DNA from 2 places in the Orrella dioscoreae genome. Region 1 is predicted to be linked to the other one. Evidence: predicted binding sites of a transcription regulator. Region 1 holds the regulator's gene; the other holds the start of a gene.
What was found. The regulator sigma-54, encoded in region 1, starts transcription at its own class of promoters, with help from an activator protein. The targets are predictions, from matches to a motif close to TGGCANGNAANCTGCTTT.

Region 2: exaC (acetaldehyde dehydrogenase ExaC) is a predicted target of sigma-54. The motif match lies at 5,621-5,638, and genes of this name have one in related genera.

Annotation. Positions count from the first base shown of each region.
Region 1 is NZ_LT907988.1:242,401-250,162, forward strand. Features, by position in the region: gene leuA (2-isopropylmalate synthase) at 1-1,691, opposite strand, end outside; gene ODI_RS01175 (hypothetical protein) at 2,040-2,900, opposite strand; gene rpoN (RNA polymerase factor sigma-54) at 2,916-4,352, shown strand; gene ODI_RS01185 ((2Fe-2S)-binding protein) at 4,477-4,749, shown strand; gene bfr (bacterioferritin) at 5,123-5,602, shown strand; gene ODI_RS01195 (hypothetical protein) at 5,703-6,374, opposite strand; gene ODI_RS01200 (peptide chain release factor 3) at 6,440-7,762, opposite strand, start outside.
Region 2 is NZ_LT907988.1:2,858,042-2,865,803, reverse strand. Features, by position in the region: gene ODI_RS13350 (putative bifunctional diguanylate cyclase/phosphodiesterase) at 1-1,508, shown strand, start outside; gene ODI_RS13345 (DMT family transporter) at 1,505-2,443, opposite strand; gene ODI_RS13340 (DUF2214 domain-containing protein) at 2,595-3,065, opposite strand; gene ODI_RS13335 (DUF6152 family protein) at 3,083-3,469, opposite strand; gene ODI_RS13330 (sigma-54-dependent Fis family transcriptional regulator) at 3,531-5,480, opposite strand; gene exaC (acetaldehyde dehydrogenase ExaC) at 5,692-7,218, shown strand; gene ODI_RS13320 (hypothetical protein) at 7,334-7,762, shown strand, end outside.

The sequences.
Region 1 (7,762 bases):
TCGGCCGGCATGGCGTCGACGCCGGCCTTCACATGGCGGTTGACCGCGCTCAGCACGGCCTGGAACGAGGCGGTGACGATGTCGCGGTGGATGCCCACGCCAAAACCCGTGGCCGAATCGCCCAGGCGCAACTCCACATAGGAGGCCGCGCGCGTGTCGGTGCCGGTGCCGATGGCGTGCTCGTGGTAATCCATGATGCGCACGGGCAGGCCCAGCGCATTCACGAACGCCGAGATCGCGCCGTCGCCTTCACCGCGCACCGTGCGCACCTGGCCGTCGTGCTCCAGGTCCACCTCGATGCTGAAGGTATGGCCTTCGGCGGCAGAGGGGTCGCCCACGATGCGGTGGCGCACCAGCTTCCACGGCGCGTGCTGTTTCAGGTACTCGTCCTGGAAGATGTCGTGCACGCTGGCGGCGGTGACTTCGCGGCCGGTCTCGTCGGTCACGCGCTGGATGGCGCGGCTGAACTCGATCTGCAGGCGGCGCGGCAACACCAGGCCGTGCTCCTGCTCGAGCAGGTACGACACCCCGCCCTTGCCCGACTGGCTGTTCACGCGGATGACGGCGTCATAGCTGCGGCCCAGGTCGGCCGGGTCGATGGGGAGGTACGGCACTTCCCACAGCGCATCGGCTTGCTGCTGCGACAGACCCTTCTTGATGGCGTCCTGGTGCGAACCCGAGAAGGCCGTGAAGACGAGGTCGCCCGCATAGGGGTGGCGCGGATGCACGGGCAACTGGTTGCAATACTCCGCGCAGCGGCGCACTTCGTCGATGTCCGAGAAGTCCAGGCCAGGATGCACGCCTTGCGTGTAGAGGTTCAAGGCCAGGGTCACCAGGTCGACGTTGCCGGTGCGCTCGCCGCTGCCGAAGAGGCAGCCTTCGATGCGGTCGGCGCCGGCCATCACGGCGAACTCGGCGGCGGCCACGGCGGTGCCGCGGTCATTATGCGGGTGCACGCTCAGCACGATGCTGTCGCGGCGCGCCAGGTTGCGGTGCATCCACTCGATCTGGTCCGCGTACAGGTTCGGGGTGGTGGCCTCGATCGTGGCGGGCAGGTTCAGGATGAGCTTCTTTTCCGGCGTGGCGTCCCATTCCTCGGCCACGGCATTGGATACGTCCAGCGCGAAATCGGGCTCGGTGGTGCTGAACACCTCGGGCGAGTATTGGTAGCCCCAGCGGGTCTGCGGATACTTGGCCATGTGCTGCTTGACCAGGCGCGTGCCGGTGACCGCGATGTTGCGGATCTCGTCGCGGCTCATGTTGAAGACGATCTTGCGGAAGGCGGGCGCGCAGGCGTTGTACAGGTGGATGATGGCCTGCCTGGCGCCGGCGGCGGCCTCGACCGTGCGGGAGATCAGGTCTTCGCGCGCCTGCGTCAGCACGATGATGGTGACGTCCTCGGGGATGCGGTTTTCGTCGATCAGGCGGCGCACGAAATCGAAGTCGGTCTGCGAGGCCGAGGGGAAACCCACCTCGATTTCCTTGAAGCCGATCTTCAGCAGCTGGTCGAAGAAGCGCAGCTTGCGCTCGACGCTCATCGGTTCGATCAAGGATTGGTTGCCGTCGCGCAGGTCCGTGCTCATCCAGATCGGCGGCGTCGTGATCCGGCGGCTGGGCCAGGTGCGCTCGGAGAAGTCGCGATCAAACGGAACGAAGGGTTTGTACTTCTGGATGGGGTTGGCAAGCATCATGCACCTCTGTGAACAGTGGGGCGGCCGGGTCGGTTGGGGTCACGGCCGTCCGTATGATTTCGCGCCGCCAGTGTAGGCGGCGTGCCCTGGCTTGGGCCAGGCGAGAATTCTGGACAGGAAAAAACCGTGTGGCGACAGGCTGCCGAACTGCCACGGAGCGCTAGGCTCGGCAACCGATCGCTAGTGCTAGCGCTAGGGCCAGGGAGGAGGACGCGACAAGGCCGACGGCCAGGCTGGAGCGCCCGGCAGCGGTGTTCAGAGAGGAGGTCTGAAGATCGGCCATAAGGCGATAGTCGAACACATTTGCGCCGCGCTGGCAAATTGCCATGTGCGCGGCGCTCCCTTTTTTCAGCGTTTCGGGCCGATGTCGCCCAGGCGGGGTTCGGTGCGCTGCGTCGTGGCGCGAGGCGCTTCGGGCTGTACGCGCGGCTCGGCGCGCAGCGTGGGTTCGGCGGGCGTGGTCCCGATGACGGGCTCGGCCTTCGCTGGCGAAGACGCGGGGGTGGGCGCCGGTGCCGGTTCCGCCTTGGGCGCGGGCGCGGCGGGACGGGGGGCAAAGACATCCTGACTGCGCGAGCGCGGCGCCAGGTCGCCCAGGGGCGGCTCGGCCGGCGCAGCGGGGGCGCCTGCCTTGCGCACGGCGGGGGCAGGCGCGGAGACCCCGGGTGCGGCAGGGGCCGTTTCCAGGGGCGGCAGGCGCAATGCCTCGGCCTGTTCGCGTGCCAGGTAGATCTTGCTGGCGCGGCCATGACGCATTTCGTCGCGCGCCAGTAGCAGGTCGCCCACGGTGATGGGGTCCTCACGGTCTCGCCAGGCCCAGCCCAGCACCATCCGGCCGTCGTCCGACAGGCCGTGGGCCAAGTCGCGCAGGGTGGGCAGGTCGACGGGCTGGGCGCGGCCAGCGGCAATGCTGCGTTCGTACCAGCCGCGCACCCCGAAGAAGACGGCCAGCGTGAACAGCACCACGACGACCCACCACAAATAAGGATTGATGCGGATCAGCAGGTCGACGGTCTGCTGGCCCAGCGGCGCCAGCGCCGTATAACGCATGCCGGCGCCGAAACCCAGGATGCGGGAGCAGATGAACAGCCACACAAGCGCCGCGATGACGATTACTATGGCGCGCCGGATGAGACGCGGCGTCGCCAAGCCCAGCAAGGTGCGGCTGAGGAGTCGGGCGTCTTCTTGGGAGCGATCTGCAGAGTTCATGCAAAATATTGTCTCATGACGCGCCATTCCTTAGAACTGCGACACAGTCAGCACCTCACGCTGACACCGCAACTGCAGCAATCCATCCGGATGCTGCAGCTGTCGGCGCTCGAGCTCGAAATGGAGATCGCGCAGGCGCTCACTGAAAACCCCATGCTCGAGCGCGAAGGCGAGCCGGGCGGCGATTCCGAAGGCGATGCCCCCGCCGAGGGCGACGCGGGTGACAGCGGCGCGGATTACGAGTCCGCCACGGTATCGCTGGAAGACGGCATGCGCGGCAGCGGTTCCAGCCAGAACGATGACGACGACCGCGCCTTTCCCGAGGCGGTGCGCGCCGAGACGCTGCGCGAGCACCTGCTCGGCCAGCTGTCGCTGACCCGCGTCAGCGACCGTGATGCGGCGCTGGTCGAGCTGCTCATCGACGAACTGGACGAGAACGGCTTCCTGGCCTCTTCGCTGGAAGAGATCCTGGGCTGGCTGCCCGCCGAACTGGAGTGCGACGAAGATGAGTTGCACGCCGCGCTCACGCTGCTGCGCTCCTTCGATCCCTCGGGGGTGGGGGCCTTCGACGTGGCCGACTGCCTGGTGCTGCAATTGCGCCACCCCGACCCGGAGCGCTTCCCCGAGGCTGCCGATCCGCAGGTGCTGGCGCTGGCCCGCAAGCTCTGTGCCGAGCATCTTCAGCTGCTGGCCGGTGGCAGCGCGGCCAAGCTGCGCGAGGCGCTGCACTGTGGCGACGAGGCCCTGCGCGCGGCCCATTCGCTCATCCTGCGCCTGGATCCGCGTCCGGGCCGCGCGTGGACCGTGCCCGCGGCCGATTACGCCGTGCCCGACGTCATCGTGCACAAGACGCGCAAAGGTTGGCAGGCCGTGCTGAACACCGCCGTCATGCCGCGCCTGCGCATCAACTCGGTCTATGCCCAGGTCCTGGCCAGCAACCGCAGCGGCGATCATTCCGCCTTGCAATCGCAGTTGCAGCAGGCGCGCTGGATGGTGCGCAACGTCGAACAGCGCTTCGACACCATCCTGCGGGTGTCGCAGGCCATCGTCGACCGCCAGTCCGAATTCTTCTCGCACGGCGCCGGCGCCATGCAGCCGCTGATCCTGAAGGACATCGCGGGCGAGCTCGGCTTGCACGAGTCCACGATCTCGCGCGCGACCACCCAGAAGTTCATGCTGACACCCTTCGGCACCATGGAGCTCAAGCGCTTCTTCGGCGCGGGGGTGGCCACGGAAGCGGGCGGCTCGGCGTCCGCCACCGCCGTGCAGGCGCAGATCCGCCAGATGGTGGCGGAAGAGTCCGCGGGCAAGCCGCTGTCGGACAACCAGATCATGCAGATGCTGGCCGATCGCGGCATCGTCATCGCACGCCGAACGGTCGCCAAATACCGTGAAGCGCTGCGCATCGCCCCGGCATCCGTGCGCAAGGCACAGGCCTCGCTGCGCACCTGATTTCCGCCTGATCCGCGCTTTCAGCGCGTCCCCCTTTTGACTGGAATCCAGCACTGCGGCGTGCCCGCCACGGCCGTTGCGCACGCGCTTGCTTTTCGTCTAGATATTTTCGATAATTATTCTCATGTACGTTTGTGTCTGCAACGCAGTGACCGAAAGCCAGGTCCACGCCAGCGTGGCCGCTGGGGCATCGTCGCTTGCTGATCTCCAGTTCGACCTTGGCGTGGCCACCTGCTGTGGCTGCTGCGCCGACACGGCCAGCGAATACCTGCCTGGCGGCACCGCCTGCGCCAACCGGGGCCACTGCGAGATGCAGCCGCCGGTCACCGCTGTCGCCCAGCCCGGCACCTTGGCCGCCAACGGCTACCCCGTCGTCAAGATCGCCCGCGCGGCCTGATTCCAGCCAGGCCTGTTGATTGTTGCGGCATCGCAACAATCCCATTTTCCGCTGTTCTCCCTCGTATTTCCCTCCGCAACGCCCGAGTTTTCGGCGTTTTCTTGCGCATTCCGCTTGATTTTCCGGCTTCAGGCCAGCTTATGGCCCGCATGAAACCGTGTGGGCGGTGTCGCTGCGTGGCGCAAACGTTCTTATTTTCATTCGCTCGACGGTTCCTGATTGCGCTAGCACGCCCTTTCACGACTTTCGCGCCAAGGGTAGTCAGTGCTTCGGAGCCGGTGTTAGTCTGCGTCCGTTGTCCGGCATCGGCGCCGTTGCGCCGGCCGCCAGGACAGGCCCTCCCGGCCTCGCACCCAGAAATCAGGAGTCCGTCATGAAAGGCGATAAAACCGTCATCCAGTACCTCAACAAGCAGCTCACCAACGAGCTGACGGCCATCAACCAGTATTTCCTGCATGCCCGCATGCTGAACCACTGGGGATTCAAGCGCCTGGGCAAGCATGAGTACGAGGAGTCCATCGGCGAAATGAAGCACGCCGACCGCCTGATCGAGCGCATTTTCATGCTGGACGGCCTGCCCAACCTGCAGGACCTGCACAAGCTGATGATCGGCGAAAACGTGCCCGAGCTGCTCTCCTGTGACCTGAAGCTGGAAACCGCTGCCCAGCAGACCGTCAAGGATGGCATCGCCCACTGTGAGTCGGTGCGTGACTACGTGTCGCGCGACCTGCTGCAGGACATCCTGGACGACACCGAAGAGCACATCGATTACCTCGAGACCCAGCTCGGCCTGGTCGAGCAGGTCGGCCTGCAGAACTACCTGCAAAGCCAGATGGAAACCGAGAGCGAGTAAGCGCGCGCCGCCAAGCGCTTGCGCGAACGAGAAAACGGCCCCGGAAGGGGCCGTTTTTCATGGGGGTGACGGGGCAGCGCCGCCCGGTGCCGCAATGCGCTCAGAACGAGCGGCGCGGGCAGCCGTCGACCTTGCCCCAGGCGTTGTTGGGGGCGCAGTACTTGTTGCGGGCGTTCCAGGCACAGGTGGGGCGTTCAAAGAAGCCCGTGTTGGCGCACTGGTCCATGGCCCGGCGGAATTCGCCTTCCCAGCCTGCGGCCGTGGCGGCCTGCTGGGGATTGTCCGGCGCAGCCTGGTTGGCCTGCGAGACGACGAAAGGCTGCGCGGGCTGCTGGCCGGACATCAGCGGCGCATGGCTGCCTTCGCCAGGGCGTGCGACGTCGATGGTGACGACATCCTGCGGGCCGGCGGGCAAGCCCCTGGAGGCCGAGGCCAGCTCACGCACTTCATTGGCGTTCAGGCGATTGCGCGAGATCAGGACGTCGGGATTGGTGGTGGTGTCGAACAGCGACACCGTGGGCACTTCCCACTTGGTGTCGGCGGGCTGGTCCGGCACGCCCAGGGTGCCATCCACGCGCGGCTGGGGCGGTTGGGCGGTATAGGGCTTGCCGTTGGCGTCCAGCACCACGCGGTCGGGATCGTTGTCGTCCTCGCCGGGGGCCGGCGCGGCGACGGGCGCGCGCGCGACCAGGTACTCGCCCAGCTGCATGCCGCCCAGGGCGGCGCCGCCTGCGGCCAGCAAGAGGATGAGGATCAGGAGACGCCAGGACATGAATCTATCTTCGTTGCGTGGATTACCGTGCTGCGGCGTGAGTGCCGATGCCAGCGCGCCGGCACTCAGGCCTTCTCGCCGAAGACGTGGCCGCCGTGCTCGCGCATGGCGTGGAAACGCACGTCGGGATAGAGGTCTTCGGCCACGCGCAATTGGGCCGAGGAAGTGGCCAGGAAGGCGGGTGCCTCCACCACATCATAGGCGATATGGGCAGCGTTCGCATCCATGAACTTGCGCAGCGCCTTGGGGTCGTCGGCGGTCAGCCAGCGCGCCATCGTATAGCGCGAGGGCAGCAGGCGCGCGTCGGCGTTGTACTCGGTTTTCAGCCGGTGGGCCACCACTTCGAACTGCAGTTGGCCGACGGCGCCCAACAACAGCTGGCCGCCGTGGGCAACCGGCTTGAACACCTGGATCGCGCCTTCCTCGCCCAACTGGGTGAGGCCGGTGCGCAACTGCTTGGTGCGCAGCGGGTCCTTCACTTCCACTTGCTGGAACAGTTCCGGGGCGAAGAAGGGCAGGCCGGTGAAGCGCAGGGCCTCGCCTTCGGTCAGCACGTCGCCCAGTTGCAGCACGCCGTGGTTGGGGATGCCGATGATGTCGCCGGCATAGGCCTCGTCCAGCAGGTCGCGGCGCTGCGACAGGAAGGACACCACGTTGTTCGGACGGATTTCCTTGCCGGTGCGGCTGACCTTCAGGCGCATGCCGCGTTCGAAGCGGCCGCCGGCCACGCGCACGAAGGCCACCCGGTCGCGGTGGGCGGGATCCATGTTGGCCTGGACCTTGAAGACGACGCCGGAGAAGCGCGGCTCTTCCGGGCGCACTTCGCGCTCCAGCGCGGCGCGCGGGCCGGGCGCGGGCGCCAGGTCCACCAGCGCGTCCAGCACTTCCTGCACGCCGAAGTTGTTGATGGCCGAGCCGAAGAACACCGGGGTCTGGCGGCCGGCCAGGAACGCTTGCGCGTCGAAGGCGGGCGCGGCAGCCTGGATCAGCTCGATCTCGTCGGAGGCCTTCTTGAAGTCGTCGCCATAACGCTCGGCGATGACGGGGTTGGCCAGTCCTTCGATGATGTCGCTGTCATCGTTGCGGCGTTCCTGGCCTGCGCGGAAGACGCGCATGCGGTCGCGCCGGATGTCGAAGACGCCGCCGAAGTTGCGGCCCATGCCCACCGGCCACGAAAAGGGGACGGCATCCATGCCCAGGTGGCCTTCGATCTCGGAGAGCAGCTCCAGCGGCTCGCGCACTTCGCGGTCCAGCTTGTTGATGAAGGTGATGATGGGCGTGTTGCGTGCGCGGCACACCTGCAACAGGCGGATGGTCTGCGGCTCCACGCCGTTGGCGGCGTCGATGACCATGAGGGCCGCATCCACCGCCGTCAGCACGCGGTAGGT
Region 2 (7,762 bases), 2.2 Mb from region 1:
GCAAGCTTTTCGATCGGCGCGACAGCGCGGCTGAAGAGGCGGGGATCGCCGAGCTCGAGCTGGAGGACCAGGCCGGCCAGACGCTGTTGGTGGAGATGGCGGCGTCGCGCTGGGGCGTCGCGCCCCAGGCGAGTTGCTGCGTGGTGCTGCGCGACGTGACCGAGCGCCGGCGCAACGAAGCCAAGCTGTATCAGCTCGCCCACATCGACGCGCTGACCGGCCTGCCCAACCGCGTGCTGTTCCGCAGCCGGCTGGATGCCTTGCTGCGGGACGAATCCGCGGTCAGCGTGATGATGCTGGATCTGGACGGATTCAAGGACGTGAACGACAGTCTTGGGCACCCGGGCGGCGACGCCGTCCTGAAGGAAACGGCCCGCCGCCTGCTCGCAGGGGTGCGCGAGACGGACGTGGTGGCGAGGATGGGCGGGGACGAATTCGCCCTGCTCATCCGGGGCATGCGCGAAGAGGCGGGAAGGCTGGCCGCGGAGCTCATCGATGTCCTGTCGCGTCCGATGCTCGTGGAGGGGCAGCCCGTCACGGTGGGCGCGAGCGTGGGCATCGCGTTGTTTCCCGAGCACGGCACAGGCAGCCAGGAGCTGCTTTCCGGCGCCGATCTCGCGCTTTATCTGGCCAAGTCCGAGGGCCGCCATGGCTGGCGGTTTTTCTCGCCCAGCCTGCGCGATGCCGCGGCGGCCAGACGGGCTTACCAGGCGGAGCTCGAACGCGCCTTCTCGCAGGGCGAACTGGTGCTGCATTACCAGCCGCTGGTGCGGCTGGCCGACAATGCGCTGACGGGCGCCGAAGCGTTGCTGCGCTGGCGCCATCCCGAGCGGGGGCTGCTGGGCGCGGCGGCATTCCTGCCCGCGCTGCAGTCCAGCCCCTTGGCCGGCGCGGTAGGCAACTGGGCGCTGCAGGAGGCATGTGCTCAAGCCGTCGCATGGCGCCGGCGGGTGCCGGGCCTGCGCATGAGCGTGAACGTGTTCCCGGCGCAGTTCCGCCGCGGCGATCTGGTCGAACGGGTGGCGGGCGCGCTGCATCAGGCCGGCCTCGCGCCGGAGGCGCTGGAGCTGGAGGTCCGGGACGACCTCGTGGCTCGCCACGACGAGGCCCTGCTGGTCGTGATGCGCGCCATCCGCGAGTTGGGCGTGGGGCTGGTCTTCGATGATTATGGCACCGGCCACGCTTCGCTCAACATGCTCAAGCAATACCCCCTGAGCCGCCTGAAGATCGACCGCAGTTTCGTGCGCGGCATTCCCGGCTCCCCCGCCGATGCCGCCATCGTCAGGGCGATCCTGTATCTGGGGCGCAGCCTGGGCATGGCCGTGACGGCCGAGGGCGTCGAGAACCCGGTCCAGTTCGAGCGCCTGCGCCGCAAGGGTTGCGAGGAAGCGCAGGGCTATTACCTGGGGCCGCCGGTGGCGCCCGCCGACTTCTCGGCCTATCTCGAGTCCGAGGTCTTGCGGCTGGGCGCCAGCGAGCAGCTATCCGCGCCCCCTGCGGGGGCCTAGCGCGAGTCGCCGGGTCGGCCGGCCACGCGGCGGCGACGGGTTTCCCCGGACTGGCCCATCACCATCCGGATCCCCCAGGCCGCCAGCGCCATGCCGGCCCAGCCCAGCGGCGGGATGGTCTCGCCCAGCACGATCCAGGCGATGACCGCGGTGACGGGCGGCACCATGAAGAAGAGCGCCGACACACGCGAGGCCTCGCCGTGCCGGATCATGGCCAGCAGCAACGAGATGGCGACGATGGAGTTGCCCACCACCAGGAAGAGCAGGGAGCTGAACAAGGCGCCTGTCCATTCGACGTGCATGGGTTCCAGCGCCAGGGCCAGCGGCAGCGTCACGGCCAGGCCCACGCCGTATTGCACCAGGTTGGCGGTGAGCGGATGGGTGTCCTTGCCATGGCGCTTTTCCCACAGGGTGCTGGCGGTGATGACGGCCAGCGCCAGGATGGCGAACACGATGCCGCCGGTGGTGGCGCCCATTTCATCGGCCGATTTCGACAGCAGCACGATGCAGGCGCCGGCCACGCCCAGCAGCAGGCCGATCCAGCGGCGCCGGCCCACGCGCTCGCCCACCAGCACCGGCGCGAGCAGCGCCACCAGGATGGGTTGCTGCGAGGTCACCAGCGCAATGCCGCCCGATGACAGGCCCGACTTCAGGCTGAGATAGACGAAGGAGAAATAGCCCGCCTGAAGCAGCAGGCCCGTGACAGCCAGGTTGCCCCATTCGCGCGGCGTGGCGGGCAGCGCGGGGCGCAGCCACAGGAAGGGCAGGATCAGCAGGCCGATGACGCAGGCATAGCGCAGCGCGAGGAAGGTAAGCGGATCGCTGTACGCGAGGCCGAGTTTCAGGAAGACGAAGCCGCTGGACCACAGCAGCAGGAAAAGAACGGGCGCGGCGGCCAGCCAGCGCGGCGCCGCAGTGGTGGGGGTGGCTTGCATCGTGTGGCTGTCTCCCGGCGCCGCGGGCTTGTGATTGTCGTGGGCTTGATGCCCGCGCGGCGCGCCTGCCAGCGAGTGTACCGCTCGCGTGATGCGTCGAGGCGGTCGAGCGCGCCTCGGACAGCGGGTTGGAAACAGCGGGTGGGAAACGCTAGAGGAATCCGATCCAGCGGCCCGCCACCAGGACGGCCAGCCACAGGAACACGGAAAGCAGCGCGCGCAGCTTCACGCCCGGGCTGACGGCCTGCCCCGCGTAGGCGCGGCGCAGGGCGGGCGACAGGTGCTGCCAGGCCACGTTCGCCAGCGCCAGGCCCAGCAGCCCAAGCTTGTAGAGGAAGGCGGCGTTGTCGAGATAGGTGGCGGCGTTGACGGTGAAGAGCCACAGCCCGGTGAGCAAGGCCAGCGCCACGCCGGTGGCGCCGATGCGCGAGAGCAGCGGTCCGGCGACGGTGAGCGGCACGCTGCGCAGGCCGCCAGCCAGGCGCAGGTCCAGCGGCAGCACCGCGCCCAGGATCAGGCCCACGGCCAGGATGTGCGCGGCGTTGACGAAGATATAGGCCGTGGCCGAGCCCTGCAGCCAGGCGGCGCCGGGCCAGGCGCTCAGCCAGTCTACGAACGCCATGGGGAAGTCCGTCCTCGTCAGTGCTTGATGCGCTCGGGGTACATGTCGTAGTGCTTGCCGTCGATGGTGATGCGGACGGCCTTGATGTGCGGCTTGCTGCTGTCCTTGTTGCGGTTGCCCAGCACGGTGATGGGATCGCCGGGCTTGGTGGTCTTCGCGGTGAAGCCGGAGCGCTCGGTCTGGCCCGGATTGCCCAGGTCCACCTGCCAGACGACGCCGTCATCGGCCTTCACGCGCAGCGAGGGATGAGGCGGGGCCATCGAGACCTGCTCGACGGTACCTTCGAGCGTGGTCTGTTCGCCATCGGCCCAGGACCAGCCGTGGTGAGCCTGGGCGGCGCCGGCGGCGGCGAGGCACGCGGCAAGCAGGGCGGCGCCGGCGCGGCGTGACGTGATCAGGTTCATAACAAGACTCCTTGTCGAAGGGAACTGGCGGAATCGACGCCTCGGCGCGCGGAAAGTTCCGCTATCGATGGATCGGCCCAGGCATGCCGGGGCGAGCCAGGTGACGGTGCAGGGTGCTGCGGTGGATGCCCAGGTCGCGCGCCGCGCGGCTGATGTTGCCGCCGTGGCGCGCCAGGGCCTCGCTGATCTGCTGGCTTTGCTGGCTGCGCAAGGTGGCGTGCGCGGCGATGTCTGGCGCCGGGGCGGCCTGGGAGGAGGACGAAGCGTCCTGGGCATGATGGGCGGTGGCTGGCCGGCATGCCTGTATCTCCTCGGGCAGGTCGCCGACCCGGATCAGGCTGCCCGGCGGATGGAAGAGCGCCAGGCCGCGCAGCACCGCCTGCAATTGCCGGTAATTACCCGGCCACGGATAGCGAGCCAGTTGCGCCAGGGCGCCGTCGTCCAGGGTGGGCGGCGCAGCGGGCGCGGCGCAGGCGCGCAGGGTCGTGCACACATGGGCGCGCAGGTCTGCACGCGAACGCAAGGGAGGCAGGTCGACGCGGCAGTCCTGCAGCCGGTAATACAGGTCCGCGCGAAACGCGCCTGTTTCCACCATCGCCGCCAGGTCGCGGTTGCTGGCGCTGACCAGCCCGAATTCCACGGGCACGGCGCGGCCCGCGCCCAGCGGCTGGACCGTGCGTTCCTGCAGGACGCGCAGCAGCCGCGTCTGCAGCGTCAGCGGCATGTCGCCGATCTCGTCCAGGAACAGGATGCCGCCGTCCGCTTCCCGCAGCCGGCCGCGCGCACCCTGGCGGCGGGCGCCGGTGTAGGCGCCGGCCTCATAGCCGAACAGTTCCGCCTCGATCAGGGTATCGGGCAGCGCACCGCAATTCACTGCCACGAGCGGGCCCGCATGCCAGCGGCTGGCCTGGTGCAGATGGCGGGCATATACCTCCTTGCCCGCGCCGGTTTCCCCTTGCAGCAGCACGGCCAGGCCGGCATCCAGCGCACGGCGGCTGCGCGTGAAGCGTGTCTCCAGCGCCGGGTCCAGCGGTGGCAGCAGGTCGGTGCGCACTACCGGTGCGCGCGTCGGCTGGGCAGGGGCAGGCGTGGCAGGGCCAGGTGGCTTGGGCGAGGCGGGCGTGTCCGCTTGGGCGCGGGTCCAGACCGGCGTGCCGGCAGGCTGGCGCAGCAGCGCAAACAAGGCCTGGCCGTCATGGCCCCGCAAGGGGGCGGGCGAGGCGGGCAGGGTGCGCCAGGCGGGCAGCCAGCGCTCGACGGGCTGGTCCAGCAAACGGCGCCAGTCGGTCCGCAGCAGCGCCAGCGCCGCGTCGTTCGCGCCCACGACACGGCCATCCTCGATCAGCAGCAGGCCCCGGTCGGCGGTTTCCAGCATGCCGGCCTGGTGGTGGAAGACCAATTGCTGGCAACGCGGGCCGGCGTGCAGCATGAGGCGATTCGCGACCTGCCGCGCGCACAGCGTTGCCAGGCCCAGCGCATAGGCATGCAGCCGCTGCGCGTCGCCGGAGATGTCCAGCACGCCCAGGATGTCGCCACGCGGCGAGCGGATGGGCGCGGCATGGCAGCTCAGTATCTGGTTGCGCGGCAAGAAGTGCTCGGCGCCATGCACGCACAGCGGCGCGGCTTCCGCCAGCGCCGTGCCGATGGCATTGGTGCCCCGGTGGTTTTCGGCCCAGCTGACGCCGGGCCGCAGCGCCACGCGGTCGGCGCGGCGCAGGAAGTCGGTATTGCCCGTGGCCTGCAGGATGACGCCGCTGGCATCGGCCAGCAACACCAGGCTGGAGGCGCTGGCGACGAGGCTGGCCAGCGTGTCGATCTCGGGCTGGGCGGCGCGCAGCATGCTGGCGTGCTGCTCGTGGCGGGCATCGAGGTCGCCGCGGCCCAGGGCCACCGGGTCGTCGGGCAGGTCGTCCGCCCATTGCGCGCAGCGCGCCCAGGAACGCCGGATGAGGGCGGGCGGGGTGGCGGCCGCAAGCGCGTGCCGCGTTCCAGGCAATGGCAAGCCATCCATGATCTGTCTCCTTGCGTGTCGCGACATGCCACGGGCTGTCGCGGCCGGCGACGCCTGGGTGTCGCAAAACGCGACAGTGGGGCGTTCATGCGGGCGGCAATTCTTGTCGGGCCATTATGCATCAGGCGCGCACGGCGGGATGGAACGGTTCTTGCATGGGTGTGGGTATCCCCGTGATGGCGCGGGGCACACCCACATCAAGGAGACAGCCATGGATTTGTCGGATCTGAAGAAACTTGGCCTGGACGTCGAGTACCCCTTCAAGGAGCAATACCAGAACTACATCGGCGGCGAGTGGGTACCGCCCAAGGGCGGCCAGTATTTCGAGAACCTGTCGCCCATCACCGGCAAGGCCTTCTGCAAGGTGTCCCGCTCGGACGCCGCCGACATCGAGCTGGCCCTGGACGCCGCGCACCGGGCGCGCCAGGGCTGGGCCGAGACCTCGCCCGCCGAGCGCGGCAACCTGCTGCTGCGCATCGCCGACCGCATCGAGCAAAACCTGCCGCTGCTAGCCGTGGCCGAATCCATCGACAACGGCAAGCCGCTGCGCGAGACGACGGCGGCCGACCTGCCGCTGGCGGTCGACCACTTCCGTTATTTCGCGGGCTGCATCCGCGCGCAGGAGGGCGGCATTTCCGAGATCGATGCGCATACCGTGGCCTATCACTTCCACGAGCCCGTCGGCGTCGTCGGGCAGATCATCCCGTGGAATTTCCCGCTGCTCATGGCCGCGTGGAAGCTGGCGCCGGCGCTGGCCGCCGGCTGCACGGTGGTCCTGAAGCCCGCCGAGCAGACGCCCGCATCCATCATGGTGTTGATGGAGCTGATCGGCGACCTGCTGCCGCCGGGCGTGGTCAACGTGGTGACGGGCTATGGCAAGGAGGCCGGCCACGCGCTGGCGACCAGCAAGCGCATCGCCAAGATCGCCTTCACGGGCTCCACGCCGGTGGGCAAGCAGATCCTGCATGCCGCGGCCGACAACCTGATCCCCGCCACGGTGGAGCTGGGCGGCAAGAGCCCGAACATCTTCTTCGACGACGTGATGGATCACGACGATGCCTTCCTGGACAAGGCGCTGGAAGGCCTGTCGATGTTCGCGCTGAACCAGGGCGAGGTCTGCACCTGCCCCTCGCGCATCCTGATCCAGGAATCGATCTACGACGCGTTCATCGAGAAGGCGGTGGCGCGCGTGTCCGCGATCAAGACGGGCAATCCGCTGGACAAGCAGACCATGGTCGGCGCGCAGGTCTCGCAGGCGCAGATGGACAAGATCCTGTCCTACATCGACGTGGGCCGCCAAGAGGGCGCGCAATGCCTGACCGGCGGGGCGCGCAATGCGCTGAAAGGGGGCCTGGACCAGGGCTATTACATCAGCCCGACGATGCTGCTTGGCAAGAACGACATGCGCATCTTCCAGGAGGAGATCTTCGGGCCGGTGGCGGCGGTAACAAAATTCAAGGACGAAGCCGAGGCCATCGAGATCGCCAACGACACCTTCTATGGCCTGGGCGCGGGGGTGTGGAGCCGCGATGGTGCGCGGGCCTATCGGGTGGGACGCGGCATCCAGGCGGGCCGGGTGTGGACCAACTGCTATCACCTCTATCCGGCCCACGCGGCTTTCGGCGGCTACAAGCAGTCGGGCATCGGCCGCGAGACGCACAAGATGGCCTTGTCGAACTACCAGCAGACCAAGTGCCTGCTGGTGAGCTACAGCCCGAACGCGCTGGGTTTCTTCTGATGTCCTTGCGACACAAGCGGTAGCATCCGCCTGCGGAGGGCGCCTCTACACTGGCGCCTTCCCAGACTCCCCTGCGGCGTGCCGTGCCCGAGCGGCGGGCGCGCCGTGCACGCCGATGCGTTTCCTGTTGTTGTTCATCGCCCTGATCCTGGCCATCGTGATGCCCATCGGCGCAGCGATCTATGTAGGAGCCGCCGGACCCGGTCCCTATCTGCTGGTCGATGAAGGTCCAGGCGAAGCGTGGCTGACGCCGCGCAACGTGGGGCAGGGGCAGGCCGTGGCGCGCCGTTATGCGTCGCAGGCCGAGGCGCGCGATGCCGCGGATGCCGAGCGCGATTCGCTGGAGACGTCTTCCTATTCCTCGACCCTGGCCGTGACGCGCTATCGCCTGAGGGAGGGCGGCGTGGGCCTGTTGCTGCCGGTGGAGGGATGGCTGGTGCACGTCGTCGCGCCGGACCGCGCGGCGCTGGATACGCAGGTGGCCGCGCTGCCGTTTCTCCAGGCCAACCCCGACCCGAATCCCGTCGCCCGGGCGCTGGACCAG